Regions from separate parts of the Flavobacterium pygoscelis genome, predicted to be linked through region 2. Evidence: riboswitches for the same ligand, from Rfam matches in the RefSeq annotation. Region 2 holds a riboswitch; the other holds the start of a gene.
The links. Region 2 has a riboswitch for cobalamin ahead of MW871_RS08835 (TonB-dependent receptor plug domain-containing protein). Riboswitches for the same ligand answer to the same signal wherever they lie in the genome.
Positions count from the first base shown of each region.

Region 1 (16,018 bases), on a different contig from region 2:
AGTGAAACTTTATGTAATAAATCGAGATGCGTGGTGGGCTCGTCTAGTATGATTAAAGGCGTGTCTTGTGCTAAAGCTCTTGCTATGAGAACCTTTTGTAATTGACCATCACTGATTTCGAAATGTTTTTTAGTAGCCAAATGACAAATTTGAGTGAGTTGCATCGCTTGCTCTACTTTTGCTATATCAAGATCTGTTAATTTTCCTATCCAATTGGTGTAAGGTTGTCTTCCCAAGGCAACCAATTCAAAAACAGTAAGATTGCTTGGTGGTAATTTTTCTGTAAGAACGACACTGAGATTTTGGGCTAATATTAAAGAATCTAGATTGTGAATACTAGTACCATTTAATAAAACAGTTCCTGTAATAGTTTTTTGAATCCCCGTTATTGTTTTTAATAAAGTAGATTTTCCAATTCCGTTAGCCCCAATTAAAGCGATTAATTTCCCTTTGCGCAAAGATAAATCAATGTTTGAGGCGATAATTGTTTTTTCTTTTTTATGAGAATATCCAATGCTAATTTTTGAAGCTTGTAATATGATTTCGTTTTTCATTAGTTCATCATTTTACGTTTTCTAATTAATAACCAAATTACGATAGGCGCACCAAAGATAGAGGTAACCGCATTAATTGGTAATGTAATATCACTTCCAGGAAGTTGGGAAATACAGTCGCAAATTAACATAATTAATGCTCCAAAAAGAATAGTGCCCCAAAATAAAATAGTGTGATTGCTCGTTTGAAAAACTAATTTTGCAATATGAGGAACCGCCAATCCAATAAAGGCGACTGGTCCGGCAAAAGCAGTAATACTTCCCGCTAATATACTGGTAGCAAAAATGATAATGAGTCTCGCTTTTTTATAATTCATACCTAAACTTTTTGCGTAATTTTCGCCAAGAAGTAAGGAGTTTAGTGGTTTCACACTAATAAGACTGAGTACTAATCCTATCAAAACGCAACTGGATAAAATAGAGATAGCCGTCCAAGATAAATTACCGAGATTTCCTAAAGACCAAAAAGTAAATTTTTGTAATTGCTCTGCAGTACTAAAATAAGTCAGTGTTCCTACGATTGCACTGGTGAGACTACCAAACATAAGACCAACAATTAAGATCGCCATAGTATCACGCAAGCGATGTGAAACCGTTAAAACAGCTAATAAAACAGCAAAACTGCCTAAGCTAGAAGCTAAAACAATTCCGTAGGAGGAGACTAAAAAAGTTGCTAAAAATGGAGGCATTAGTGCAGCGCCTAATATGACTATTGCAACTCCTAAACTCGCACCTGAACTGAGTCCTAAAACATAAGGACCCGCTAACGGATTTCTAAATAGGGTTTGCATTAATAAACCACTTATTGATAAACCCATTCCAACTAAAACCGCCGTAATCGCTTTAGGCATGCGGTAATTGATGATAATGTATTCCCAAGTGGATTTGCTTGCCTGTCCACCGGTTAAGCTTTTATATACTTCCTTCAAAGGAATGTTTATTGATCCAAAACTGATGTTTATAAAAAACAAAATGATGAATCCTAAACCCAGTAAGGAAAATAAAATAATATTACGTTGTTTATTGGCCAATTTAGTTCAGTTTTTGTGCAAAGGTAAAAGTATAATTGGGAAGTAATTCAGGATGGAAGATTTTGATATAATCTTTTAATACTAAATCAGGTCGGCTAGGTGCCGATTCATAATAAATTGTTCCTCCTGTTGCTCCTATTTTACCCTCAAAAGTATACACTTGTTTGGTTTTGAAAGCATCAAATTGACTGTAATGCGGATTGATATTTTCTAATTCCGCTACCGTTTTAAAAGGACCTGTTGCAATCCAATAATTGGCGTTTTTGGCTTTTTCTAATACTTTTTCGAATGATAATCCAATGCTACCTGTTCCTTCGGTATCTGCCCAAAGGTAATTCGACTTGGCATCTTTTAAAAATTGTGCAACCCAACTGTTGGCTTTAGCTACATACCATTGGTCTTGGTACATCGAGCCATATAATACGTTTGCTGTTGGTTTTTTGGTGGAAACTAAATTCATAGCTTCTTTGTAATTTTTTATAATATCGTCAAATTGAGTTTTGGCTTCTTTTTCTTTTCCGAAAAGAGCTCCGTACAATTTTATCCATTCTGCTTTTCCAAGCGGTGATTGTTCCATCCAGTCAGCTTGAATCAATACTTTTAAGCCACTTTTCTGCAGATTGTCGATCATTGGATTGTTATTGTCAATGCCAAAAGTGACAATAAGTTCTGGACTCATTTCGATCAATTGCTCCATGTTTAATTTTTCGTTTTGACCTACATTTTTAATCGACCCATTGTCAATTAATTTTCGAGTTTTTAAGGAAGAAATGTAATCCGTATGTGGGAATCCAACCAAATGATTTTCAACTCCAAGCATTTCTAAATAAGGAATAATAGTGGTTGAGGTAACAACTATGGATTGTAAAGGAACTTTAATTGTATTGTATTTTTGTAAACTATCAGGAACTACAACGTTCTTCTCTTTTAAGATGTAAGTAAAGTCTTTATCAGCATTGGGCCAAGGGTTGATTATCTTGACTATCGAATAGCCTTCCTGCTTGAATATAGCTAAGTTACTGGCGTATTCTATTTCATTTTTTGCGTTTGAAAATGATTTATTTGCTGATTTTTCGGTTTTTTTGCAACTAACGAAGGTTGAAAGAACAAGAAGTAAAAGAATTTTATAAGAAGTAAGCTTCATGATGCCATTTTATGATTAAGACAAAGGTAAAAGAAATTACAAAAAAATCTTGTTTATTTTTTAACCAAAAAAAATCAACAAATACTATCTTTACAACATGAATGGTAGTAAAGAAAAACAGTGTTCAAGCTGCGCTACCTACTTTGGTTGTGGAAATACAGCAGGAGGGAGTAGCTGTTGGTGTAATGATTTCCCACCTTTATTAGTTCCTACAACCGCAATTGATTGTCTTTGTCCTATTTGTTTCAAGCAATCCTGCTCAGAAAAAATTGATGAGTATATAGCGACATTGAATCCGGAGACCATTTTCCATAATAAGGTAGCATTGTTGCCTAAATCCAATAATTTGATTGAAGGAATTGATTACTATTTAGAGAAAGGGAATTATGTTTTTAAAGCTTTCTTTCATTTGAAAAGAGGAAACTGCTGTGGTAATGGTTGTCGTCATTGTCCGTATGATTTTAAAAACGACAAACCACAGAATAAGAACCTATCACAGGGATAAAAAAATCTATTGAATAATTAATAATTATTAACTATAATGATATATCTGATAACCGGCGGAGAGCGCTCAGGAAAAAGCAGTTATGCCGAGAATTTGGCAAAAGAATTATCGGCTAAGCCAATGTATGTAGCAACAGCGAGAAAATGGGATGATGATTTTCAAAAAAGAATTGATCGCCATCAAAAAGATCGTGACGAACGCTGGATAAACATTGAAAAAGAAAAACACCTGAGTGAAATTGATTTCTCCGGAAATGTTGCCATAGTTGATTGTGTTACGCTTTGGTTGACTAATTTTTTTATAGATACTAAAAATGATGTGGATTTGTGTTTAGAACAAGCCAAAGCAGAATTTGACCAAATCGTAAATCAAGAAAACGCTACTATTATTATTGTTACCAATGAAATAGGAATGGGTGTTCATGCTGAAACGCACATTGGACGAAAATTTACCGAATTACAAGGTTGGATGAACCAATATATTGCTAAAAGAGCGGAGAAAGTGGTGCTAATGGTTTCAGGAATTCCTGTAACAATAAAAGGATAATAATGAATTTTTTGACTTCTTGGAGTGGTGGAAAAGACAGTTGCTATGCCATGATACAGGCAGTTAATACAGGCTTAGTCCCTAAAGTATTGCTGAATATGATGAACGAAAATGGTCAAATATCCCGTTCTCATGGATTGCCTTTGTCAATTTTGAATCAACAAGCCCAAAAAATGCAATTGCCTCTGGAAGGCATTCCCACAACTTGGGGCGATTATGAAGCAAAGTTTATCAGTACTTTAAAAACGCATAAAATAAAATATGATTTGGATGCCGCTGTTTTTGGCGATATCGATTTACAAGCTCATAAGGATTGGGAAGATAAAGTATGTCAAGCAGCTTCTCTAAAAGCAATTTTGCCTTTGTGGCAGCAAGATCGGATTAAATTGGTTAACGAAATCATCGAAAACGGTGTCGAAACGATGATTGTTTCTTGCAATACAATAATGGGCGAAAGCTATTTGGGGAAAATCTTAACCAAGGAATTGGCATTAGAACTAAAAGAAAAAGGAATTGATCCTTGTGGGGAGAACGGAGAATTTCATACTTTGGTTCTCAATTGCTCTCTTTTTTCAGAAAGGATCACCCTTCCAAAGTTTTCGATTAAAACTTACAACGACTATTGTTTTGTAGTTTGGGAAGATTTCGTTTAGAAATTTAATGAATAATTGAGTATAAAAAAATTACGATGACCTATTTAGATGAAATTTTAAAATCCCGTCGCGACACTCGACATTTTACTACTGATGAAGTTCCTGATACCGTTATTCAAAAAGCACTTCAGGCAGGACATTGGGCACCTTCTGTGGGTTTAACAGATGCTACAAAATATTATCTGATTAAGTCGGACGAAATTAAGAAAGCTGTTAAAGAATTGTTTTTGGACTATGATACTAAAGCAGCAAATCAAACGGATAGCGCACAACAAAAGGAAGATTATAAGGCATTAAAATTAGAAGCAATTCAAGAAGCTCCGCTTGGACTTGTAATTTGTTACGATCGTTCGGTTTTGAATGATTTTAGCATTGGAACTGTAGGAAGTAATGAAGCAATTAAATTTAGTTCGGTTTGTGCTGCTCAAAATATATGGTTGTCTTTGACAGAACAAGGTTATTCGATGGGATGGATTTCGATTTTAAACTACTATCATTTCAAGCAGTTATTAGGATTGCCAGAACATATAGAACCGCTAGGATATTTTTGCGTAGGCAAACCTGCAACAGATTATGATAATCAACCGATGTTACAACAACTGAATTGGAAACAAAAATCAAAAGCTCCTTTTGTAGAAGAGATTTTAGTTCCAGTGAACTATCCAGAGTCATTGCGAGTAACTAAGCAAACTCACACAGAGTCTAGATCAATAAAGGATGCATTACAACATAAAATTGACCATAAAACCAAGCCTTTAGGTTCATTAGGGATTCTTGAAAAGCTAGCCCAACAAATAGGAGAGCTATTTCAAACTCTGGAACCAAAAATAATTCAACCCAATATTGTTGTCTTTGCCGCTGATCACGGAATCGCAGTACATGGTGTGAGTGCCTATCCACAGGATGTAACGCGTCAAATGGTGACTAATTTTCTTGAAGGTGGAGCGGCAATAAATGTTTTTTGCAAACAAAATAATATCAAGTTGTCAATTGTGGATGCTGGCGTGAATTATGATTTTCCGCCGAATGCCGATCTGACAACAACTAAAATTGCTAAAGGAACCCAGTCCTTTTTACACGGACCGGCAATGAGTGCGTCTGAATTGCGTTTGTGTTTTTCTAAAGGAGCAGCGGTAGTGAATGCTATTGCAAAAACAGGTAGTAACTGTATTGGTTTTGGAGAAATGGGTATTGGAAATACCTCGACAGCTTCGGTTTTAATGAGTATAATTACAAATATTCCACTTCAAGATTGCGTAGGATTAGGAACAGGAGTAAGTGATGAGAAGCTAATTCAGAAACAAAAAATATTACAAGCAGCGATAGCTAATTATTCAGGAACCGAAGAATTAGAGGAAAAACTGGCTTATTTTGGGGGATTTGAAATTATACAAATGGCTTCTGGAATGTTAGCGGCTCATGAAAATAACATGCTAATTCTAGTGGATGGATTTATTTGCAGTGTAGCATTTTTAATTGCTCATCAAAAAAATCCAGAGATAAGCAAAAATGCTGTTTTCTGTCATTGTTCTGCTGAACAAGCCCATGTTAAATTACTGGATTATCTAGGAGTTCAGCCCGTTTTACAATTGGGATTGCGTTTAGGTGAAGGCACTGGTTGTGCTATTGCATTTCCAATTATCCAGTCGGCGATCGCTTTTTTGAATGAAATGGCTAGTTTTGAAATTGCTGGAGTGAATAACAAATAATTTTAGGATAAGATGAAATTTGGTCAAAGCTATATTAAAAAATAAATTAAGAGTCGTCCCAATAAATCTGGAGGTAAATTAAAAATAATAAAACTGCTAACATCTTTATATGTTGCATTATAAATAGAAAATTTAATTGGCATTAGCCAAAAAGCAAAGAGATTTTTATACTAATATGAAAAAAGAGATACACATATTTTTTACAGCATTGATGTTTTACACCCGAATTCCTTGCCCCAAAAACATAGATCATAATCCAGATTATTTAAACAAAGCTTCTCGCTATTTTCCTATTATTGGATGGATTGTTGGCGCTGTGGCATTTGGTGTTTTTAGCTTGTTTAATTATTTAATGACTGTAGAAATAGCGGTGATTTTTTCTATGATTGCCTCTATTTTAGTTACAGGTGCTTTTCATGAAGACGGTTTTGCTGATGTTTGCGATGGTTTTGGTGGCGGATGGACTAAAGAAAAGATACTCTTAATCATGAAAGACAGCGCCATTGGGGCTTATGGAGCGATTGGGATAGTTTTATTGTTTTTACTCAAGTTTAAAACTTTGTCTGAAATAGTTTCTTCTTCAGAGTTCTTCAAAACTAAATATCAAATCCTAATTCTGTTACTTTTTGTTTCGGCTCATTCTTTGAGTAGATTAGCAGCAATTTCTATTGTTTTTACTCATGAATATTCGCGAGAGGATGCTACAAGTAAAAGCAAACCTATAGCACAAAATTATACTTGGCGTGAAGTGGCAGGTGCTTTCTTTTTTGGTTTATTACCACTTATTCTATTAGCTTATTTTCAATGGCAATTCTTATTGGTTTTAGTTCCTATTTTCATCACTCGTTTTTTCATGGCGCGTTATTTTCAGAAATGGATTGATGGCTATACAGGAGATTGTCTTGGAGCTACCCAACAAGTTTGTGAAGTAGTATTTTATATTTCAATTATTGTCTTATGGAAGTTTATTTAGTACGCCACACCGAAACGGTTTGTGAAAAAGGAATCTGTTATGGGCAATCCGATGTTCATATTTTAGAACCGTATTTAGAATTATTCGAATCAATAAAAAATCAAATTCCAGCCGGTGCAGTTGTCTATTCTAGTCCGCTGTTTCGTTGTACGGAATTGGCTAAATACCTTTCGAATGTTATAATTACAGATGATCGATTGATGGAAATGAATTTTGGGGATTGGGAAATGAAAAATTGGGATGCTATTCCTCCAGATGATTTTGCACCCTGGATGAACGATTTTGTCAATGTAGCTGTTCCAAACGGAGAATCTTTTGTGGATTTATACAATCGGGTAAATGATTTTTTAGAAAATGAACTTCAAAGAAAATACAATGCACCAGTTGTTATTGTTGCCCATGCGGGTGTTATTAGAAGTATTCTTTGTAAAATAGCTAGTTTACCACTAAAAGAGGCGTTTAATAACAAAGTTGGTTTTGGTGATGTGATAAAAATTGAATTGTAATTTACTAAAAATCAGTGCGTAACGATATATTTTTTAGTTTCATTTAAATAACCAGTCAATAGTTTCTACAAATTTGTTTTAAAACTGAATTAAATTTTACCTTTGCTGCCGTATTAAGGTTGTGTATTTGCTTTTTGTGAAACACATTAAAAGGGAATCAAGTGATTGAAGATTAGCGATTTTAGATTTCAGAATTATTCTGTAATCAAAAAATTGTAATCAAAAAATAAAAATCTTGAGCTGTTCCCGCAACTGTAAGCTATAAAGCTTGTTGTTAGCTACAAACCACTGTTCGCTTGTGCGAATGGGAAGGTAAACAACAAGACGCAAGCCAGGAGACCTGCCTTTTTTCATAACTAATATCGAACTTTCGGGAAAAAGGTTTAGGAATTATGGCAACTAAAAAATTTCGTTTACTTTCTATTATATTGTTAAGCCAATTCCTTTTGGCTCAAAATAAAACGGCAATACCTCTCAACGAAGTAGTGGTTTCTGATACGCAACTTAAAAACTTTTCAAGTTCCCAGTCCGTTTTAAAATTGAACGATTCTATTATTAGTAAAAATCAATCTTCATTAACCTCTCTTTTAAATTATAATTCAGTTATTTATTTCAAAGAAAATGGTTTAGGAATGGTTTCATCGCCATCTTTTCGAGGAACAACTGCGCAACAAACTGCCGTGGTCTGGAATGGTATTAATATTAATTCTCAGTTATTAGGGCAAACAGATTTTAACACTGTGTCTACAAGAGGCTATAATTCAATTGATGTAAAAGCGGGCGGAGGGAGTGTTGTTTATGGCAGTGGTGCAATAGGAGGCACAATTCACTTAAATAATGATTTGAAATTTAGAAACACTTTCGAAAATAACTTAGAAGTATATTATGGTGATTTTAATACACTAAGCACTATTTATGCGGTTACCGCAGCAACAAACCAATGGAGTACCAATGCTAGTTTTACCAGAAATAGTTCTGATAATGATTATAAATTTATTGGAAAACAAGGTAAAAACAGTAACGGAGAGTTCTATAATACTAATTTTAGTACTGCCATTGGTTATAAGTTGGATGCTAAAAATACCATTAAATTGTACAGTGAGAGTTATGATGGGGAACGTCATTTTTCTATAACCTCACCAAATGCTACTAAAACAAAATACCAAGATTTTAATACCAGAAATTTATTGGCGTGGACTAGTATTTTTGGCAAATCAGTTTCTAATATGAAACTCGCCTACATTACAGAGCATTATAAGTATTTTGATGATATCGAAGAGGAAGACTTTACTTCCGGAGGAGTAAAAAGTTTTATTGCAAAATATGATTTTGTATATGCATTTTCTTCTAAAATAAATCTGAATACGCTATTCGATTACAATAAAAGTAACGCATTTGGATCTGGAGTCGGTAATAATAGTAGACAAGTAGGAGGTATTAGTGTTTTAATGAAACAATATATTACTGAGAAATGGAATTATGAATTGAGTGCTCGAAAAGAGATTTCGGATGTTTATAAAAGTCCTTTGCTATTTTCAGCGGGTACAACTATCGATTTCTCTTCTCTTTACCAGTTTAAGTTTAATATTTCTCGCAATTTTAGGGTGCCTACTTTTAATGACTTTTATTGGGAAACGGGTGGTAATCTTGATTTAAAGCCGGAGAATTCCTATCAGTTAGAATTGGGTAATAATTTTAGATACAAAGATTTTAATGTAAGTGCTACTTTTTACGCTTCAAAAATTACGGACATGATTCGCTGGTTGCCCACTAACACCGGAAACTGGTCTCCTTTTAATACCGATAATGTTTCTATTTATGGATTTGAAACTTTGGGATCCTGGAAAAAGAACTTCAATAGTCACAACTTTGGGATTAACGCAACTTATTCTTACACTGTTTCGTTAGATGATAAAAATAACAATCAACTTTTTTATGTTCCCTATCATAAAGCAACCGCTGCTGGTTCATATTCCTATAACAGGTTTAATTCCTATTATCAATTTATGTTTGTAGGTGCTGTTTTTACTACTTCTGATAATAATCCAAAAAATATTTTAAGCGATTATACTATTTCTAATTTAGGAATGGATTATAATTTCAGTAAAAAAAATGTCTGTAAAATTGGCCTTAAAGTGGCTAATCTTTGGAATGAAATATATGAATCCTTACCAAGCCGATTGATGCCTGGAAGGAATTTAACTCTTTATTTAACCCTTAATTATTAAAAAATGAATTTTAAAAATGCTTTTCTTGGAATTTTTGCAAGTGCTTTATTATTAGCTTCTTGTAGTAATGATGATACAACTGAAAATAAAGTGCCTTTAGGCGCTTATGACAAAGGTGTTATTGTATTAAATGAAGGTAATTTTGGTACACCAAATGGTTCTGTATCTTTTATCTCTAGTGAATATGCTGTTATAAACAATATTTTTGGGATAGAAAACAGCAACAAACCTTTAGGAGATGTTGTGCAATCCTTAAGTTTTTCTGAGGATAAAGCATTTATTGTTGTAAACAATTCAAATACTGTTGAAGTAGTCAATAGATATACCTTTAAAAGCATTGCAACTATAACTGACCAAATAAAAAACCCTCGTTATAGTGTTGTTTTAAACGGAAAATTATATGTTACGAATGCAAAAACGAAGTCAGTAAACGTTTATGATGCTAAAACATACAATTTTTTAGAAGTTATTGCTGTAAATAAAGTGGTAGAGAAAATAATTACTGCAAATGGTAAATTATACATTACTAATGGTGCATACGGAAGTGGTACTAGTGTAACAGTTATTAATCCTCAAATTAATAATGCAATGAGTACTATTACGGTTGAAAACGGAGTAAACGCTATTGAGGAAAAAAGTGGATCTGTATATGTTTTATCTGGAAATGCTGAAAAAAGTAAGTTGTATAAAATTAATACTACTAATGATACAGCAACTGCTATTGAATCTACTGTGTTAAAAAACGCAAAAAATATGGATATTGATGGAGAAAAAATATATTATACTGTAGGTAATAATGCGTATGTAATGGCTTTGAATGCTACAAGTTTTAGTGAAGCTCCGTTATTTTCAATTCCTGATGGCGGTTATTTTACTTTTTATGCTTTTAATGTTATTGATGGTAAAATTTATTCTGCTAATGTAAACGGATTTACAGCAGCAGGAACAGTAAAAATATTTTCTTCTACAGGTGCCGAATTAAAATCAGTTACTGTTGGTATGGGCCCTAATGGATTTTATTCAAACAATTAATCCAATTATCTAAGCTAATATTCAAACTAAAAAAACACCTCTTTTTCAGTAGAAAAAGAGGTGTTTTTAGTTTGAATTTTAAAACAATTTAAATAATAAATAGCTGTTAATTATTTTCTTTATTGTCTTATTAATTTTGTTCCAATGCTTTCAAAAGTCCTTCTGGAGCTTTGTCAATATACATTTGGTTTTGAAATCTATTTAATGATTTAGAATCATTGATATATTTAAATGGATCCACTTTATTTTGATTGATCATTCTACCTGTTCCTGTAATTTTATTTATAGCTACACTTAATAAAGGTTCCGTACTTTCGCCCAAACTTCCTAAAGTACTTACTGTTTCTATTACTTTAAAATTAGGTACTAAGCCCGTAAAGTAATCTCCAAACCCTTCAGAATTTACGATTTTTAACACAATTGGTTGCATAGCATAACGGTGTTTTGGGTTTCTGTTTTTATCAGTAAAAGTAGGGGAATCATATAAAGTTACCGAACCTACATTTTTACCAACAGTTATATCGCCAATTTGAACAACAGTAAGATGAGGTTTTAATCCATTTATGACCAATTCACTCGCAGAGGCCGTATTATTAGAGGTCAAAATATATACTTTATTAAGATCTAGACAATTAATAGGAGTATCTTCTATTTTGTCGCTAAAATAATTAAACAAGGCATCAGGATTTTCAGCTTCAAAATAAGAATTGATTTTTGTATTCCATTGTTGTTTTGCAAATACTTCTTTTTCTTTAGTTTTCTTTTTAATCATACTCGCTAATCGAGTGGCTGTTTGCACAGATCCACCTCTATTGTATCTTAGGTCAAGAACTAAATCTGTTACTCCTTGTGCTTTTAGTTCACCAAAAGCTTCATTTAACTTGATGTCATAATCGCCATAAAAACCATTATACATTAAATAACCTATCTTATGTGCTCCTGAAGTAATCACTTTATTAACTAAAATTGGATTTTCAGACAATACCGTTTTTGTCAAAGAAACTGATTTTCCGTTGGGAATTATGGTGTTTCCATTCAACGTAGCCATGCTAAGAACGTAAGTTTCATTAGAACCGTATAGTAAGGATAAATAATTGTTGTTGTTCAGCGGAGTACCATTCACAGCAGTGAAAATATCACCTCGTTTAATATCTTTATTCGATGCATCTGAATTATTTATTACATAGCGAACGTATCCAAATACTTCCGTACTGCTTCCTGCTTTGTAACTTAACCCAAATTCTAGTCCGTTATTTTTTGTGGTTCCTTGCAATTGTCCTTCTAATTCTAAATAATCATCTACAATCCAACTAAAACGATCGATCGTTTTATCTACACGAAGCGCATTAAATAAGTCTTCGGGGTTTTGATAATTGCTTAGAAAACTGTTTAATTCCTTTTGGTTAGCAAAACGATTGTCATTTAAATTAGGAACATATTCTTGCCATAAATAATATTGATTAAGTCCTTTCCAGATAAAATCTTGGATTTCTAAGCTCGCTGGCGGAGCAATATCGTCATTGTCTTGACAGCTATTAAAACTAATGACGGCTATAAAAAGTAGGAGTGTAAGTAGGACTGTTTTTTTCATATTGGGGATATCGATATCAATTATAAACGTAAAAATACTAACTTTAGTTTTATTTTCTCTTCTTTGTAACAAAAAGAAATGGAAATCGTCTTGAATGTAAAACCTCTCTAATAATTATCTTTTATGGATCAAAACGAGTTTGTTCTGATAACGACACCGTTTAAAGACAAAATCTTCCGACTAGCAAAGCGATTACTCGTAAGCACAGAAGAAGCAGAAGATGCAACTCAGGAAGTTTTATTTAAGTTATGGAGCAAGAGTTCAAGTGTATCGACTTATAGAAATGTAGAAGCATTTGCTATGACTTTGACAAAAAATTATTGTTTGGATCAATTAAAATCTAAGAGAGCGACTAATGTTCCGTTAAATTCTGATCATGACAAGGATTTTGATTCGGAATTAGGTAAGAATATTGAAGATTTAGACAGTTTAAATTGGGTTGAGAAATGCCTCGCTCAATTACCAGAACAGCAGCAAATAATTATTCAATTGCGCGATATTGAACAATACGAATATGAAGAAATAGCGAAAATTGTAGCAGTAAGTGAAAACACAGTTAGAGTGACACTTTCTAGAGCTAGAAAAACAATAAGAGAATTTATGAAAAATGTACATGATTATGGAATTAAGTAGAATAGAAAGAATAGTAGATAAATATTTTGAGGGTGAAACTACTATTGAAGAAGAAAAAGAATTGCAAAATTATTTTTCTTCTACCGAAGTAGCTCCTCATTTAATGCAATATGTTTCGATATTTAAACATTTTGAAGCGGCAAGAAAGGAACATTCTAATTTAGAAACACCTATCTTTAAAAATCCTAAAACTCAAAAAAGAATTGGTAAAAATAATTTTTATTGGGTATCTATAGCGGCTTCAATAGTAGTTGTTTTAGGAATTGGTTTGTTTTATATGTTTGGAACTGAATCCTCAATCAAAAACAATGAATTGGGAACTTATGACGATCCTAAACAAGCTTTTGAAGCGACTCAGAATGCTTTGAATTTGCTATCAAATAATGTAAATGTTGGCATAGAAAGTGTACAGTATATTGACGAGTATCAAAAAACCAAAAACAGAATATTTAGGACGGTTCCCAATCCTACTTCTGAGTTTTAAATTTTAGAAAACCATTACAATTAATTTTAAATAAAATAAATAATGAAATCAAATAATATAATTACAAACTTTTCTGCAACAGCAGAATACAACAAAAAAGAACGTCATTTAACTAGAGTAAAAAACGGTTTACTGACTATTGCTTTTGTTTTTATTTCAAGTTCGATTTTTTCGCAAGCTGCTTTTGATAAATTTGACGGTCAAGAAGATGTAACGTCAATTATTGTTAATAAAAAAATGTTTGATTTAATGAGTAAAGTCAAAGTGGATGCTTCTGATAAAGAAACCCAACAATACTTAAACTTGATTAAAAAACTGGATAATCTTAAAGTCTTTACTACAAAAAGCGCTAAAGTAGAAGGAGATATGAGGTTGACCGCTGAAAAGTATATTAAAACAGCTGGTTTAGAGGAATTGATGCGAGTAAATGAAAATGGAAAGAATATTAAGATTTTAGTAAAATCGAGTACTACAGATTCTCAAATAAGAGAATTGCTGATGTTTATTGAAGGCGCTAAAAATGCTGATACTGTTTTGATGTCGTTGACAGGTAATTTTGATTTAAACGAAATTTCTATTCTTACAGACAAAATGAGAATTCCAGGAGGTGATGATTTGAAAAGAGCTACTAAAGGAAAGAAATAAGTAAAAATTGCACACTTTGGCTTACAATTTTGCTCTTGTAATATGTTAAAAAGAAAGAGCTGTATCCTTAAAATAATTTTGTAAAAAAGCGTCTTGATTGATTTCAAAACGCTTTTTTTTGATGTAGTTTCTTTTAAAAACAGTATTTAATGCTAAACTTGAATTTATATATTAAAATAAACAATTCTTGTTTTGCAATAATTTAGAAGGTTATAATACCGTTTATTGGTTGTAATAGATGAAATTTGTAAAAATATAAAGATACAAACATGACTGTTTTTAAACGTTTTTTGCTGTGCTTATTATTAATTTCCTTAAATGGGTTTTCTCAGAAAACACAGCATGCATCTTTCAAAGTAGTTCCTCTTGGAGTTAAAGGAGGAATAGATGAGAAAAATTTATCGGCTTATTTAATTGCTCCAGAAAACACGAACGATTACATCAGTCTGGATGCGGGAACATTACACTCTGGAATCGAAAAAGCAATTAAAAATAACGTTTTTAAAGTTTCCTCGAGTCAAGTTTTAAGGAAATATATAAAAGGATACTTTATTTCTCATGCGCATTTAGATCATGTTTCTGGTTTGATTATTAATTCGGCTGCAGACTCTTCAAAAACAGTTTACGCTACAAATAGGTGCATGAAAATGATGCAAAATCATTATTTTAATGATGAAACATGGATCAATTTTGGAGATGATGGTCCAGGAAAACCATTAAAAATGTATCATTTTCAAACTTTAGATATTGGTAAAGAAATACCAATAACAAATACTAGTATGACAGTAAAAGCATTTCCTTTAAGTCACGTTAATCCTTTTGAAAGTACTGCTTTTTTAATTAAAAATGCAGATAGTTATGCATTGTATTTGGGAGACACTGGACCCGATGTAATTGAAAAAAGTGATAATCTGAGTAATTTATGGATGGCAATTGCATCTTTGGTTAAGAGCAAACAATTGAAAGGAATGTTTATCGAAGTTTCTTTCCCAAATGAACAACCAGATCAATTTTTATTCGGTCATTTGACTCCTAATTATTTAATGAATGAATTGCATAAACTGGAAGAATTATCAGGAAAAGGCAGTTTGAAAGGGTTTAAAATCATTATTACTCACTTAAAACCGCCATCAAAAAACATCTTAAAAATTAAAGAACAAATAAAAAAACAAAATGATTTAGGATTGAAGATCATTTTTCCAGAACAAGGAAAACAATTTAAATTGTAAAAGATTTCGATGTAATTTTTTGTGCTAATGAATTATTTTAAATAATTTTCTTCACTTATTGACTTCTATTCTATTGCTTTTGTGTTATTGTCTTTCCTGAAAAATGAATTTATAATCTTTTAGATCTATTCACTTTAGTGTTTGCAAATTCACTAATTGCAATTTTTACAAATTCGTCCGAAGGATAGGTCGAGTAATCGTTTTCTATAAATCCTCCTAATAAATACAAGTTGTCCTCTGCATAATGTAAAGTAGACCCTTTTAGTGGTAAGTTAATTAAAAATTCTTTTAATACCTTAGTTTTGATATCGTAAGTACTTATTTTACCATTTTCGTAGATAAAAATTGTGTCCTCATAAAAAGTAAGTGCTGGATTCTGAATTCCATAAAATAAATCGCCTTCTTTTTCCCATTTTCCGGTGATCAAATCATAGGTTTCAATTTCTGTTAGCGGTTTGTTTTTATAACCTCCTACTAAGTATATTTTGTCTCCTATCAGTACTCCACTTGTTTCTTTTGCTGTTGGCATAGTGCCAATCTCATACCAATATCCTG
Region 1 is NZ_JALNUB010000003.1:21,675-37,692, reverse strand. Features, by position in the region: gene MW871_RS04630 (ABC transporter ATP-binding protein) at 1-554, opposite strand, end outside; gene MW871_RS04625 (iron ABC transporter permease) at 554-1,585, opposite strand; gene MW871_RS04620 (ABC transporter substrate-binding protein) at 1,587-2,729, opposite strand; gene MW871_RS04615 (C1orf53 family protein) at 2,827-3,234, shown strand; gene cobU (bifunctional adenosylcobinamide kinase/adenosylcobinamide-phosphate guanylyltransferase) at 3,271-3,780, shown strand; gene MW871_RS04605 (Dph6-related ATP pyrophosphatase) at 3,783-4,433, shown strand; gene cobT (nicotinate-nucleotide--dimethylbenzimidazole phosphoribosyltransferase) at 4,469-6,142, shown strand; gene MW871_RS04595 (adenosylcobinamide-GDP ribazoletransferase) at 6,318-7,115, shown strand; gene cobC (alpha-ribazole phosphatase) at 7,100-7,621, shown strand; cobalamin riboswitch at 7,721-7,983, shown strand; gene MW871_RS04585 (TonB-dependent receptor plug domain-containing protein) at 8,014-9,849, shown strand; gene MW871_RS04580 (YncE family protein) at 9,853-10,881, shown strand; gene MW871_RS04575 (S41 family peptidase) at 11,012-12,472, opposite strand; gene MW871_RS04570 (RNA polymerase sigma factor) at 12,596-13,105, shown strand; gene MW871_RS04565 (hypothetical protein) at 13,092-13,589, shown strand; gene MW871_RS04560 (DUF4252 domain-containing protein) at 13,632-14,234, shown strand; gene MW871_RS04555 (MBL fold metallo-hydrolase) at 14,504-15,463, shown strand; gene MW871_RS04550 (Kelch repeat-containing protein) at 15,573-16,018, opposite strand, start outside.
Region 1: it holds a riboswitch for cobalamin, as region 2 does, so the genes downstream of both, MW871_RS04585 (TonB-dependent receptor plug domain-containing protein) here and MW871_RS08835 (TonB-dependent receptor plug domain-containing protein) in region 2, are expected to answer to the same signal.

Region 2 (16,018 bases):
CTTCTCATCAGGATAATAGGAATCAAATACTTTTTTTTCATAGTTCCTGTCAAAATTTTGCTCTCGATTATATCGTGTTGTTTTTCTAAAAGTATTATAATCTATACTATTAGCCATGACAATTTTTGTGTCTTTATTTATGGTTACAGATCCAATAGGTATAATAATATGGCTATCTCCATCCTTATACATAAATTCATTTACACTTTCGTTTGTTATAGCTTCATGAACTTCATTTTTACTGTCTTCTATTAATCCTTTATCGACATTGACATCTAAATAAACTACGCGTTGCATATCTTTATTTACCCATAGATTGTCGACTTTACCAATAGTGCGGTTATCTGCATCTACAATTTTCCAACCTCTTACGTCCGAATAGTCTGAAGACACTTTATAATCAGAAAGTTCATCTAGTCGGTATAAATTTTTAACTTTATTTTCCATATCTCTTTATTTTTAATAGTATCAATTTATTTATTCTCTAAATCTTTTTACAGAAATTAATATGCAATCATTACTCTGTTGATAATTTCAGAGAACCTTTTCTGCCTCTTTTCTTTAGCATAATACAAGTAAAGCAGCTATTAATTAACTATAAAATTTCACACTATATAGAGTGATTTATTTCCACAACTTTCCTAATTAATTTGCTGTAGTATCTACACTTGTAGTGTTTTCGATCACTGTTGTGTTTTGAACCTGAGTTCCATTATCTTTCAAAAAGATGAAATATACAAGCGCTGCTATTAACACTATTGCTATAACCCACGGCCATATCGGCTTCTTTTTCTCAATTTTAATTTCTGCCATAACTAATTTTTTATAATTATTAATATTCAACTTTTATTTAAACTAAAGGTACAAATGAGTATGAATTACTAAGTATTTAATTTCAACTATAAATTACATAATTCCCAGCAACCTAAAAATTAACTATTTAATATATTTTTGGAAAATTAAAGGTGAGAATCAAAAATTATCATCAAAGTTATTTTAATCTTAAACAAAGATTGAAATTAAAAACCCATATAAAATAACATACCAACTATGAGTTTACAAGGTTGAATTACAAAAAAATAGCCACAGATTAAATTAATTTTCACAGATTAAATCTTTTTAATCATATTAAGCTGCGGCTAAAAATTTTAAACCCAAAGAAAGATGCACTTAAAGCACATCGTTTTAAACTCAATTTATTGCCTATAAACACTCTTAAATCAATCAATTTTTATTCACCAAATAAAATTATGCGCACAAAATCAAAAGATTCTCGTAAAGCAATTCATAGGAACTTTTTTAAAACAACAGAAATAAACAAGTCGTAAAAGTTATTTAAATCGAAATCTCTTTTACTTTTACCAAATGTTAGAAATTCTTTACCAAGACGAATATATTATAGCCATTAATAAACCCAGTGGATTGCTGGTTCACAAATCATTTTATGCACGCGATGCTAAAGTGTACGCCATTCAAGAATTGAGAAATCAAATTGGAGGGCAACACGTATATCCTATTCATCGTTTAGACCGCAAAACATCTGGTGTCTTGTTATTTGCTTTAGATAAAGAGGTTTTAAAAATTATGAATGATAGTTTTGCCACGCGTGAAGTCGAAAAAAAATATTTAGCCATTTTACGCGGTTGGTCACCTGAAGAACTAACAATTGATTATGACTTAACCAACGACGATGACATTACACAAAATGCAGTAACCTACTTTCATCGTTTACAAAATACTGAAATTGCTTTAGAATTTAATAACAAACCAACTTCACGCTATTGTTTGGTAGAAGCGATTCCAGAAACGGGACGCATGCATCAATTGCGAAAACATTTCAAGCATATTTTTCATCCCATTTTAGGAAGTCGTCCTCATGGTTGTAACAAACAGAATAAATTATGGTTGGAGAATTATGAATTAAAAGGAATGATGCTTCATGCACATCAGTTAATTTTTAATCATCCTATAAAAAACGAACAAATTATCTTGAATGCCAAGATTAATGAAGAGTTTAGTAGAGTAGGAACCATTTTAAATCTAGATTTAAGTCAGTATCAATAGAATCATAATTTTTAGGTGTTTTTCATATTGTATTGTTTAAAACTCACGCCAAAATACTAATATTACTGAAAATTGATTCAATATCTATTCCCCAAAAATTAAAAAAAGTAACTTATAAATAGTGTCTTTTTTATTCCATGCAATTCCTCAAAATAATCTGCATTATTACATTTTTCTAAAAAATATACAGAAGAGAACAACAATCATTATTTAATTTAAAACGAAACAGCCTGATAAGTAAGAAAAGTTTATCTACTTTTGCCTTCGCAATGGTTTACCTATACTTTTCGGTATAGCTAACTAAGAGGGAATCAGGTGTAAATCCTGAACAAGCCCGTTACTGTAAGTTCCATGCAACATTTTGACAGATTTCTTTTAATAGTAAATCTTAACTTTTGCCACTGTTTTATCTGCATGATATAATGGGAAGGCGGTTCAAAATGGGAACAAGTCAGGAGACCTACCACTGTAAATAAATTGAAGCTTTCGCGGACCAGAGCTTTCAAACACAAAAATTCAGAATCATATTTGATTTTAATGAATTCAATTACATCTATTTTTTTTAAATAGCCACATTGTTATGCACTTATGTAAATTAAGATTGTATCGTCTGTTACATGGTGGATTATTGTTGTTCGTATGGATTATATTTTCTAATCCAGTCCTTGCACAAAATAATCTTCCTGTACCTAAAAAAGAATCTGATTCTTTAAAACCACATCCTTTGAGTGAGGTGATACTGTATTTAAATAAGCGAGAATTTAAAATCGAATCGCCTATGCCAGTTCAAATTTTATCCGGCAAGCAATTAGAAAAACTAAATAGCCTTTCTGTTGCTGATGCTATTCGATATTTTTCCGGTGTTCAACTTAAAGATTATGGCGGTATTGGCGGATTAAAAACAATCAATGTTCGCAGTTTAGGGAGTGCACATACGGCGGTTTTTTATGATGGAATGACAGTAGGTAATGCGCAAAACGGACAAGTAGATTTGGGCAAATATTCCCTTGATAATATAGAAGCCATAGAATTATATAACGGACAAAAATCCTCTATTTTTCAACCAGCGAGAGGTTTTTTTGCCTCTAACACACTCTTTCTTAGATCGAAAACACCAGAATTTAAAAAGGATAAAAATACAAATGTGCGTACTGCATTAAAAACAGGCTCGTTTGGACTTTTTAACCCTTCTGTACTGCTAGAACAAAAGCTTTCTCAAAAAACCTCTTTTACTACGAGTGTAGAATGGACAAAAGCAGATGGACATTATAAATACCGTTATCAAAAAAAAGCCGGTTATGACACAACAGCTGTAAGACAAAATGGCGACGTTGCAGCCTTTAGGGGGGAAATTTCATTCAACTCAAAGATTAGCGAAACAGCAAAAGCAAGCTTGAAAGCCTACTTTTATAACTCAGAACGAGGATTACCTGGGGCGATTGTAGCTAATAACTACGACCATATTCAGAGACAATGGGATAGTAATTTTTTTATTCATGGCTCTTATCAAAACTCATTTTCGGATGCATATGATTTACTAGCCAATGTGAAATTTAGCAAAGACTTTAGTCGTTATCTGGATCCAGACTACAAAACGCTAGAAGGTGCTTTAGACAACAAATACTATCAAAATGAATTTTATGCCTCAATTGTAAATCTGTACAAGATAAATAAATGGTGGAAAATAGCGCTAGCAACTGATTTTTCAATTAACACTTTAGAGGCTAATTTATATCGTTTCCCCTATCCTACCCGATATTCCTATCTCGGTGCTTTATCCAGTGAGATGCATTGGAATCGTCTAGACATTCAAGCCAGTCTTTTGGATGCTTATGTAGATGAGCAAGTCAAATATTATCAACAAGGAAAAAATCAGAATGTATTTTGTCCGGTACTCTCCGCTTCCTATCAACCCTTAGAAAATAAGAATTTCAGAGTGCGTGCTTTTTATAAGGAATCTTTTAGAATGCCAACTTTCAATGACTTGTATTATACTTTCATTGGTAACAGTTCCTTGAAACCAGAATTCACAACACAGTATAATTTTGGAACCACTTATTTGCTTGAGCCTAGAAAATTTTTACAAACTGCCTCTTTTCAAGCTGATGTTTATTACAATCGTGTAAAGGATAAAATAATTGCTATGCCATCTTCTAATTTATTTCGATGGACAATGATGAATTTAGGAGAAGTTGAAATCAAGGGATTAGACATCAATTTTAATATGATTTTCAAACTACCTGCAGAAATAGCACTAGATCTAGGCCTCTCTTACACTTATCAAATCGCAAGGGACATTACTCCAAAAGGTAGCACCTACGGAGACCAAATTCCTTATATACCAAAAAATAGTGGAACACTAACCTCCAGCATTAACTGGAAAAAATGGCAACTAAATTATAGTTTTATTTATACTGGTGAACGCTACAGTCAGAAAGCAAATATACCAGTAAACTATGTTCAACCATGGTACACCAGTGATATGGCTGTAATTTGGGATACTAGAATTTTAAAAAAACGTATAAAAATTGGAGCTGAAGTAAACAATTTAATGAATCAATATTATGATGTAGTCTTAAATTTTCCGATGCCTGGACGAAATTATCGATTAAACCTCGCTATTAATTTTTAAAAAAACAACCTAAAAAGTCAAATTATGAAAACAACAAAAAAAAATTTAATTCTTCTGATAGTCGTAATAAGCAGTTTTACTTCTTGTCAAGGTGATGATCCTATAATTAAAGAAGAAATAGTAGAACTTCCTTCACAAACACCGACAGCGGTTGAGGGTTTCTATCTTTTGAACGAAGGAAACATGAGTTCTAATAAAGCTTCATTAGATTATTATGATTACAAAACAGGAGTTTATAAACGAAACATTTACAGTCAAGCCAATCCAGAAGCTACGTTAGGGTTAGGAGATGTAGGAAATGACATTGCTGTTTATGGTAGTAAAATTTATGCCGTTATAAACAACTCAAATAAGGTTGAAGTGATGGACGCAAAAACTACAAAGCGTCTAAAGGTTATTGATATAAAGAACGGACGTTACGTGACTTTTGGTAACGGAAAAGTATATGTGAGCTCTTATGATGGCGAAATAGGTTTAGATAACAACACTCCAAATGGTTTTGTTGCTGAGATTGACACGACCTCACTAAACATCGGCAGAACAGTAAAAGTAGGCCGACAACCGGAAGGATTAGCCGTAGTGGGACAGAAACTATATGTTGCTAATTCTGGAGGATACAATCCTACTAATTATGAGAGAACCGTATCTGTAATTGATTTAAAAACATTTACAAAGACAAAAGATATTGATGTGGCTATTAACTTAAATCGTCTAAAAGTAGATAGTGATGGGGATATTTATGTAAGTTCTCGTGGAGATTATTATTCTATTGCCTCCAAATTATTTGTGATTGATACAAAAACTGATTTAGTAAAAAAAACATTTGACATTGCCTGCGCAAATTTATGGATTGCCGGAGATCAAGCCTATGTAATTGGTTCAGAATTTAACTACACTACTTTCGAGAATGTAATTACTTACTCGCTCATAAACACAAAAACAGAAACCCTTTTACCGCAATCTTTTTTACCAAAATCTGTTAGCGATTTAATAACAACTCCCTACGGAATTGCGGTAGATCCAATATCATTTAACATTTATATCACCGATGCAGGAGATTATGTGTCTCCAGGAAAATTATACTGTCTTGATAAAGATGGAAACACAAAATTTACGGTGACTACCGGTGACATTCCAGCTCATATTGCTTTCAAACAAAAATTCAAATAACAATTAATAACCCTTTAAGTAATTCTAAAAATGAAAAAAATTCTATTTGCTTTGTCCCTAATCTTTACGTTGGCTGCTTGCTCTGATGACGAAATAGCCTCACCAGAAATTGAAATCACAACACCTAGTGGTGGTTTTGCAGTTGATAAAATGCAATGGCTAAGAATCGCACCGGAATTAAAAAACGCCGACAACGCAACATATACTTGGTCTCTAGATGGTAAAGAAATTGCAAACACAGTCAATTTACTTTATACTTTTTCAGAAGCTGGATCTCATAACCTAGTTTTTAAAGTAAAAAATGAAGGTGCAGAAACCTCCAAAACTTTTACAATAACGGTAAACGAAAAAAGCTATTTTAATAAAATAACTCGTGTATTTGATTATTTACCTGCACCTGGACAATCCATTAACAAACTTCCTACTGCAACTGCTAACGACACTGATGAAACCATGCGTCTTGCAGCGGAAACAAAATTAACAGCGAATAATATGATTAGTCTTGGTGGTTTTGGTGGATATGTAACTTTTGGTTTTGACCATACCATAATCAATAAAGAAGGAAATGATTTTATTGTTCTAGGAAATGCTTTTGAAAATAATGCAGAACCAGGCATTATTATGGTTTCTTACGATGCAAACGGAAACGGTAAAGCTGACGATGAATGGTATGAAATTGCCGGTTCAGAATACAACAAACCGACCACGATAAAAAACTATGAAATCACCTATTACAAACCAGAAAGTGAGCCAGTAAGCCCAACTGAACTTAATTACATCAAATGGACAGATAATCAAAACCAAACTGGATACATTTCTAAAAACCAATACAACAAGCAAAGTTATTACCCTTTATGGAAAGGTGCGACAGTGACATTCAAAGGAACTTTTTTAAAATCTAATTTAGAGAAAAAGTCATTTTGGGTTACTCCTGCTTACGAATGGGGATATGCGGATAACTGGTCAAATATGGATGAGAAAGCTCAAATTGATATTAGTTGGGCTGTTGATAAAAATGGAAAACCTGTAAAATTAGCTGCAATTGACTTTATTAAAGTATATAGCTCTAATCGTGCAGAAAACAGTTCAACTGGAGAAGTTTCAACAGAAGTTTCTGGATTTACTGATTTAAATTTAAAATAAATTTCACTCTATATCAAATAAAAAAAGCTTCAGAAAAACTGAAGCTTTTCTTATATATTAAAATAAAGTAATTAATTATAACTTTTGAAACGTTTCAAATTAAAGTGAAATGATTAAATAAAAAAACCTGTAGCAAATGAGCCAACAGGTTTTAACTAAGTTCACTAAAAACGATACTAAACCAACAAACAATTATTAAATTATAATGTAATTCTTAATCTTCTGATACAATAGCAGTATTTCTATCGGCTTTAACATTTAATAATACAGCAAGTCCCTGATCATTAAGCATAGTCATATTTAGAGTGTCTAAAAGAGCTAAATCTTTAGAAACAAAACCTTTAAACCTATTGTAAGAAATATTCATTTCTTTTAATTTATTTAATTTTTCTAATTCTAGTGGTACGCCACCATTCATTTTATTATCAAACAAGCTGAAATTTTCAAGTGCAACTAAATTTTTAACATCTTTGCTTAATTCACCTACGAAGTTATTACTATTTAGAAGCAAGGTTTTAATGCTTGTAATCGCATAAAGTGAATTGGGAATGTATCCTTCAATTTGATTGTTAAATAATGAAAGTGTTTCTAAATTTCTTAGGTTACCAATATTTTCAGGAAGTTGTCCTGAAAGTCCATTCATATACAATTGCAAATCCTTTAAATTAGATAATTCGCATATTGAAGTAGGAATTTCACCTAAAAACTTATTAAAAGACAAATCTAAAACTCTCAATTCTTTTAATTTTCCAATAAAAGTAGGTATGGTTCCTGAAATTTGATTTTTATGTAAATCTAAAACCTCAAGGTTAACCAAATTTACAATCTCAACTGGAAGTGCACCAACTAAGTTATTGTTTTCTAAATGAATCGCAACCACTTTATCATTTTGTACTGTAACACCATTCCAACTAGAAACTGGTGATGACAAATCCCACGTTGTCTTCCATTGTTTTCCATTTGTAGATTCATACAATTTTATCAATGCATTTTGCTCTGCAGGAGACACCTTAGCAAACATTGAAAAGGAAAATAATGCGATTAATAATAAGCTGTATAGTTTTTTCATGATCTTGATGTTTTCTTTAACACATTTAAAAATAACATCATTATCGCTAATCAACAAATAAAATCGATGAAATACACAATTAAATAATTAACAAAAATAAAAATCTTACATTTATATATGCTTTATTTTATTTTAATTGAACTAATACATGTAAACTCTGCGTTACTAGCATTTTATTAAAACTATTTTTTGTCATAATTTCATTCAAAAAAAATTAAAAAACTCATTAGTTTTCAATGCTGCTTGTATATAAAAGGAAAAAGATTTGTCATGAAATAATATTAATTTACACTAATAAATAAGAAATTCAACTTTTATAAAATGCTTTCAATATTTTTGGCAAGATCAATATCTTTATCGGTAACACCATCTTCATCATGTGTAGTTAGACGAATAGTTACTTTATTGTAGACGTTGAATAATTCAGGATGGTGATTGGCTTTCTCTGCAAAAAGTCCAACTTGAACTATAAAACCTAAAGCTTTTGAAAAATCTAAAAATTTAAAATTTTTCTCTATACCATTATTAATAAATTTCCAGTCTTTAAGTTCTGATAACTCTTTTTGTATTGATTTTTCTGTATACGTTTTCATAATGCATTTTTTAATTTTTATAAAGTTAGTTAAATTTTAAAGAATCAGAAATATATTAACTTTATTGATTAATTTTGAAAAATATCTTTTTACAACTTGAATACAGAGTACTCTTTTACAATTTATAATTCTACTGAACAACTTCCTTCAAACTGGGACAGCATAGCAGTCTCAAGTGTTTTTTTATCTAAAAACTATTTAAAAGTACTAGAACAATCATCTCCTGAAAACATGATTTGTCATTATATTGGTATTTTTAAAAAAGAAAAATTAGTTAGTATTGCCCTTTGTCAATTTCTTGATTTAAACAAATTAGAATCTTTTGGAGAGCGAGATAAATGCATTAAAACTACCGTTAGAAATCTAGTTTTCAAAAACTTTGCCTCACAAGTATTAGTAGTTGGAAATAACATGTTGACTGGCCAAAACGCATATGCTTTACTAAACGAAATAGAGGAGAAAACCGTAATTGCATTATTACACGAAGCTACTAAAGAATTAAAAAAACAATACAAATCAAAAGGGATCACGATCCACATTACTACTTATAAGGATTTTAGTAAAACGCAAATTGAAAACTTTGAAACTTGCGAGTTTAAGAATGATTATCAATTTTCGACACAACCTAATATGATTTTTTATATTAACGAAAATTGGAAAATAGAACAAGATTACATAGATTCTCTTTCAAAAAAATACAGAGATCAATATAAAAGAGCTCGCAAAAAAGCAGTAGGTATTGAAAAAAGAAAATTACATCTAGAAGAAATAATTTTGCTAGAAGATGCTATTTATGACTTGTATTTTCATGTGGCAAAAAATGCTCCTTTTAATACTTTTTTCTTACCAAAAAATCATTTCAGAATTTTTAAAGAAATTTTTAAGGACCAATTTCTTTTCTACGGTTATTTTTTAAATGAAGAATTAATTGGATTTAATACTTTAATAAAGAACGGAAAAACGATGGACACTTATTTTCTTGGATACAACGATACCATTCAAAGGGAAAAGATGTTGTATTTAAATATGCTCTACGACATGATTGCCTATTCTATCAAAAAAGATTTTGATGAAATTGTTTTTGCAAGAACAGCTTTAGAAATTAAAAGTTCTGTAGGTGCTAAACCCGTAAAAATGTACGGAATTATATCGCATAATAATTCGATAGTAAATTCATATATGTCAAAAATATTCAAGTATTTAGAACCTGAAACCATTTGGCAAGAGCGAAATCCTTTTAAATAATAATATTTATACAACGGGAATTGCGACTTTCATTTGTTTTGGTAAAATTTCGATATTGAGTTTAGTTTCAGCTCCACAATATTCACCATCAATTTGAAAACTAACAGGCACATTAGTAGCAATTACTGCTTTAGCAGTAGAAATAATTTCGACATCATTATTATCCAAAGGCATATTTCCAGTAATAATTTTGCCCAAAACAACCAAATCCATATTCTTTAAAATTACCAATTCAAACTTTCCATCGTCCATTATTCCGTTTGGATTTATAGAAATGCCTGTGCCGTATTTTTGTGAATTGGCAATAACAATCATTCTTGCTTCACATTCTACTGTTGGAAAATCACCTGTGATAGTAGCGGTAAATGGATCGTCTAAATCAATTAAGGTGTTTACTGTTTGCAAAGCATAACCCAATTTTCCTCTGATACTGCTGTTTTCATAGTTCTTTATCATTTCGGCATTGAGACCAAGATCACTCAAATGAATGCTTTTTTTTCCGTTGATGGAAATCATATCCATTTCCATATAGTGATTATAAAATGCAATTGGCAAATTCTCTTCAATTGTAGTCGGCAAATTTAAGTCTACTGCTAGACCATTTGCAGAACCTGCAGGCAAAATGCCAATAATAATATCTTCATCTTCTAGAGCTTCAGCAACCATTTTTATAGTTCCATCACCTCCAGCCACTATTACTCGCTCCGTTTTATATGTCTTATAAAATTCGTTTAGGCGATCACTATCTGATATTCCAGAAGTTTTGAAAATGTGGATATTAAAATTTTCCTTTTCTGCAAAAGCAGTTATGGTATTAATTAATTCAGTCTTATCAATACCTCCTGAAATAGGATTTACAACTAGGATACAATTATTTTTCAAAATTTATTCTGCTTTATTGATTAAAAATCTTTAAATTCATCTACTTTCAAAAGTACTACAATATATGAAACCAATTTTAAAATTATATCGAGGTTACGCAAATGAACAAGAATTAATTGTTATGGGTCATGTTTTTAAACCTACAACTACTGAAGAATATAATTTTCAAAAAAAAAAATTCAAAAATGCGAGATCTATTATCCGATTATTTAGAATTAAAACACAAAGCAATGCAGATGTTTATTTGAATCACTGTAATACTAAAATTCACACTAAAACGCTAAAAGATGGCTACTTTAAGTTTTGCGTTCCATTAGATCAAAATAATGCGTATGGCTGGATTGATTATGAAGTAAGCATCATTTATAATAACGAGGTCATTAGCACAACTGAAAGCTATATTAGACCACACAAAGGGAATTTAGGCATTATTTCGGACATTGATGATACCTTTTTGATTTCTCACACCAAAAGCCCTTTAAAAAAATTATACATTTTATTATTTAAAAATATAGATAAAAGGAAAGTTTATACCGATGTTGTAACTCATTATCAAGCTTTAAGCACAGCCAAAAGAGAAAACAAAGATGAATTTAATGTTTTTTTCTATGTATCTAGTAGTGAATGGAACTTATATTATTTTATTAAAAAATTCACCCAAATTCATAATTTACCTAAAGCAGTTTTACTTCTAAAAGACATTAAAACAAGTTTAAAAGATTTTTTATGGACTGGTAGAGGAGATCACAATCACAAATTTGAAAAGGTAAAACACTTATTAGAATTTTACCCCAATTTACAATATATACTTCTAGGTGATGATTCCCAGCAAGATGCTTTTTTATATGAAGCAATATGCAAAATATTTCCCGTTACTGTAAAAGCAGTTTACATTAGGCAAACCGGAAGCGTTAAAAAAGAAAAAGTAATCACTGTTTTAAAAAATTTAGAAACTTTAGATGTTTCAGTGTGCTATTTCAAAGACAGTAGCGAAGCTATTGCACATTCAAAAGCTATTGGAATAATAGAATAAAAAAAAGAGTCCGTTTTAGGACTCTTTTTTTATTAGGCATTGTCTATCTCTTCTTGAACTAATTCCCAATCGAGAAGTAGTTTGTCTAATTCTGCTTTTTTCTTATTGTATGCAGTAAAAAACTTAGCATCTTCTATGTGTTTGTCATAATTAGAAGCTAGCATTTTATCATCTTGCTGAATATCTCTTTCTAATTGTTTGATTTGACTTTCAACTTTACTTAATTTATTTTGCAAAGCCTTCCCTTTTTTCTGATCTTCATAAGAGGCTTTATTACTTTCTTTGGGCGAAGTCGCTTTTTGAGCATCTTTCTTCTCTACTTCACGCATATTTTCCATATTGCGCTGTTCTAAGAAATAATTAATATCTCCTAAATATTCTTTTATTTTTTGATCTTTAAACTCATACACTAAGTTTGACATTCCTTGCAAAAAATCCCTATCGTGAGAAACTAACAATAAAGTTCCACCAAATTTTTGCAATGCTGCTTTCAATACGTTTTTAGATTTTATATCCAAGTGATTCGTAGGCTCATCCATCAACAATACATTGATTGGTTGCAAAAGTAATTTACAAAGCGCTAAACGGTTTCTTTCTCCTCCAGAAAGCACTTTTACCTTCTTTTCTACATCATCACCTCTAAACAAGAAAGAACCCAGCATATCACGTACTTTCATACGATTTGTATCTGCAGCTGCATCTTCCATCGTTTGAAGTAAGGTAATTTCGCCATCCAAATATTCTGCTTGGTTTTGTGCAAAATAACCCAATTGTACATTATGCCCTAGTTTTATATTTCCTTGGTATTCAAACTCATCTACAATAGCTTTGATAAAAGTAGATTTACCTTGACCATTTTGTCCCACAAAAGCAATTTTACTTCCGCGCTCTACTAAAAGATTAATATCTTTTAAAATGGTTTTATCACCATAACTTTTAGTAACATTTTCTGCTTCTATCACTACTCTTCCTGGCTCTTTTGAAACTGGGAATGTAATATTCATCACAGAATTATCATCTTCATCAACTTCTATGCGCTCTACTTTGTCTAATTTCTTTATTAAAGACTGTGCCATAGAAGCTTTAGAAGCTTTCGCACGGAACTTTTCGATTAACTTCTCCGTTTCTTCAATTTTTTTGGCTTGATTCTTTTGTGTTGCCAATTGCTTTTCACGAATTTCATGACGCAATTCTAAATATTCTGAGTAAGGCTTATTGAAATCGTATGCTTTTCCTAATGAAATCTCGATAGTTCTATTAGTTACATTGTCCAAGAACATTTTATCGTGAGATACAATCACTACAACTCCCGCATAATTACGCAAAAAACTTTCTAACCAAATAATACTCTCAATATCCAAGTGATTGGTTGGCTCATCCAGCAATAAGATATCATTAGATTGCAGCAACAACTTAGCTAATTCAATACGCATTCTCCATCCACCAGAAAAAGTCTCGGTTTGATTGTCAAAAACTTCACGTTTAAATCCTAAACCCAGTAAGATTTTCTCTGTATCACCTACATAATTATAACCACCAAGCAATTCAAATCGATGGGTGTAATCAGATAAATCTTCTATAATTTGACTATACTCTTCACTTTCATAGTCTGTACGAGTAACCAATAAATGATTAATTTGTTCAAGCTTTTTTTCTACAATTTTAATTTCTGTAAATGCTTCATAGGCTTCTTCCAAGACAGTTCTTCCTTCTTCAAAATCGATATCTTGACGTAAGAATCCCATTTGAACTTCTTTCTCTGTTGCAATCTGACCAGAATCGGGTTTGAAATCTCCAGCTAGAATTTTAAGCATTGTTGATTTTCCAGCACCGTTTTTTCCAACAAGACCAACTCTGTCTCCAGCACCCAATCGAAAGGTAACTTCTTCAAATAAATAAGAACCGCCAAAGGAAACAGATAAATTGTGTATATTAAGCATGTATTATGGTTTTATTCCTTTTTGAATATGTAAATTTGTAACTCCAAAAAAGGAAAAATTAAATTTTTTGCAAATGTTAAAAAAAGGATCCAAATTATATAGCATTTTAACAGGAACTTGTCCTAAATGTCAGAATGAGAGTATGTATTTCGACAAAAACATACTTCATTTGGATAAAATTTTAAAAATGAACGATACTTGCAGTCATTGTGGATTAAAATATCAAATCGAACCCTCTTTTTTTTATGGCGCAATGTATGTTAGTTATGGTCTAAACGTCGCCATCGGAATCGCTGCTTTTATCATTTCATTTTTGTTTTTTAGCTCCAGTCTAAAAGTAGCTTTTATAGTAATTATTGCAGCTATTGTTTTATCATTTCCATTTGTTTTGCGTTGGTCTAGGAACATTTACATTAACATGTTTGTTTCCTATGATCCAAAAACAAATTTAAAATAATATTATTTTTTAATCTTCTTGTTAAACCTTTTTATATCGACTTCGGTATCTAAAGGTTTTTTTAATTCTATAGACTCAAAAAGACCTTTCGCCATCGCTGGACCTAGCATTACTCCTCTAGTTCCTAATCCATTAAGAATATGAATTGAATTATATTCAGCATGCGTTCCTAAAAGTGGTCTTCTGTCTTTTACAGTAGGACGAACACCTGCAAAATGAGATATAATTTCAAAATCACAGGTAATAATTTCCTTAATTCGCTCTATTAACTCTAACTTTCCTTCTTCTGTTGGCAAATCAGTTTTATCTTTCCAATTGTAAGTAGCACCAATTTTAAATAAATCGTTCCCTAAAGGCAAAATAAAAACGCTAGTGTTAACAATTACATCTAAAGATAGTTCTGGCGCTTTTATGATAAAAAGCTCCCCTTTGGTACCATCTAAGGGCAAATCATTAAAATACGGATTGGAATGTAAACCGAAACCTTCAGCAAAAATAATATGCTTTGCTTGAATATCTTTATAACTAATATAACTTGATTCAACCTGCAAAGCTTTGTAATCAAATTTATCTTTAAGAAACAAATTATTTGATTTTAAATATTCTCTGTATTTATTTAAAAGCAATGAAGTATCAACGTAACCCGTCTCTAAAACTTCACCATATCCATATGGCGAATCTATACTCTCATATTTTTTTGAAATTAATTGAGTAGATAAAAAAGGAGTCAAAGCAATTTTATCTGAGGCTGAAAACCAATTATTCTGTTCTTCTATTGAAAAAAACTTCCTTAATATGGGAGTTTTAAAATCGACTTTACAGGCTATTTTTTTTTCAATAGTATCATAAAAATCAACCATCAATTCCAACTGTTCCTTTGCTTTCCATACTTCACTAAAACGTTTTAATATAACTGGATTATAAAGTCCACCAGCAATTTTAGAAGAATTTTGAGAGTCATCATCCAAAACAAATATAGTTTTTCCATTTTTCAATGCTATTTCTGCGAATGAAATTCCTGCTAATCCACAACCTACAATTAAGTAATCAACCATTTGAGATACGTTCTATTAAAAAAGCAAATATAAGTCTATTAAAACAAAAAAACTCTTACTACAAGAGTAAGAGTTTTTTTTGTTTTGATATATATCAGAATTAATAATTCCACATATCCGATTCGAAATTTCGTATTTTATCTTTTACTCTTTCTGATTCAAGCAACTGATTTTGAGCATTATCTTTCATGTATTCGTCAATATTTCTATCACCGTACACATTTTCTTCTTTATAGATAACACTATTAAAACGCCTTGAATTTAAAATTTGATCAAATGAAATTGGTAATGCAGAATTTTTATCATTAAAAGCTTTAGCATCATGCAAAACTTCTCTTGCTGCTGGGAAAAATATCCAAAAAAGTTCGATATAATCTTTCTCATCACTATTCATAGAATAGACATCAGGAGTTACAGGACAAATTCCTAATAATCGATACTTTAATTCACTTTGACGTTTATCAAAATACCAATATCCTTTAATCTTATATTCAGTAACATCAGCTGCAGAAAGATCTTGTCTTAAAATATATTCTTCTGAAATTTTATTTCCAGCATTAATTTGCTCTCTACCTGCATCAGTAGTATCGATACGAGTTAGAGAAGCTTGAATATCTCCTAAAGATTTTTTAGTGTTAAAATAACTATCAGTATAAACTTCAGTAATTGCACCATTTTTCATTGCTTTTGTTAGAACATCATACAAAGATCTTCTATCTGATCCTACATTAGCAG
Region 2 is NZ_JALNUB010000005.1:4,460-20,477, forward strand. Features, by position in the region: gene MW871_RS08820 (PRC-barrel domain-containing protein) at 1-447, opposite strand, end outside; gene MW871_RS08825 (hypothetical protein) at 646-813, opposite strand; gene MW871_RS08830 (pseudouridine synthase) at 1,366-2,064, shown strand; cobalamin riboswitch at 2,318-2,546, shown strand; gene MW871_RS08835 (TonB-dependent receptor plug domain-containing protein) at 2,645-4,696, shown strand; gene MW871_RS08840 (YncE family protein) at 4,721-5,866, shown strand; gene MW871_RS08845 (PKD-like domain-containing protein) at 5,897-7,009, shown strand; gene MW871_RS08850 (leucine-rich repeat domain-containing protein) at 7,224-8,078, opposite strand; gene MW871_RS08855 (4a-hydroxytetrahydrobiopterin dehydratase) at 8,393-8,671, opposite strand; gene MW871_RS08860 (peptidogalycan biosysnthesis protein) at 8,768-9,916, shown strand; gene MW871_RS08865 (diacylglycerol/lipid kinase family protein) at 9,923-10,798, opposite strand; gene MW871_RS08870 (App1 family protein phosphatidate phosphatase) at 10,863-11,831, shown strand; gene MW871_RS08875 (ABC-F family ATP-binding cassette domain-containing protein) at 11,864-13,771, opposite strand; gene MW871_RS08880 (DUF983 domain-containing protein) at 13,845-14,228, shown strand; gene MW871_RS08885 (NAD(P)/FAD-dependent oxidoreductase) at 14,231-15,283, opposite strand; gene porN (type IX secretion system ring subunit PorN/GldN) at 15,384-16,018, opposite strand, start outside.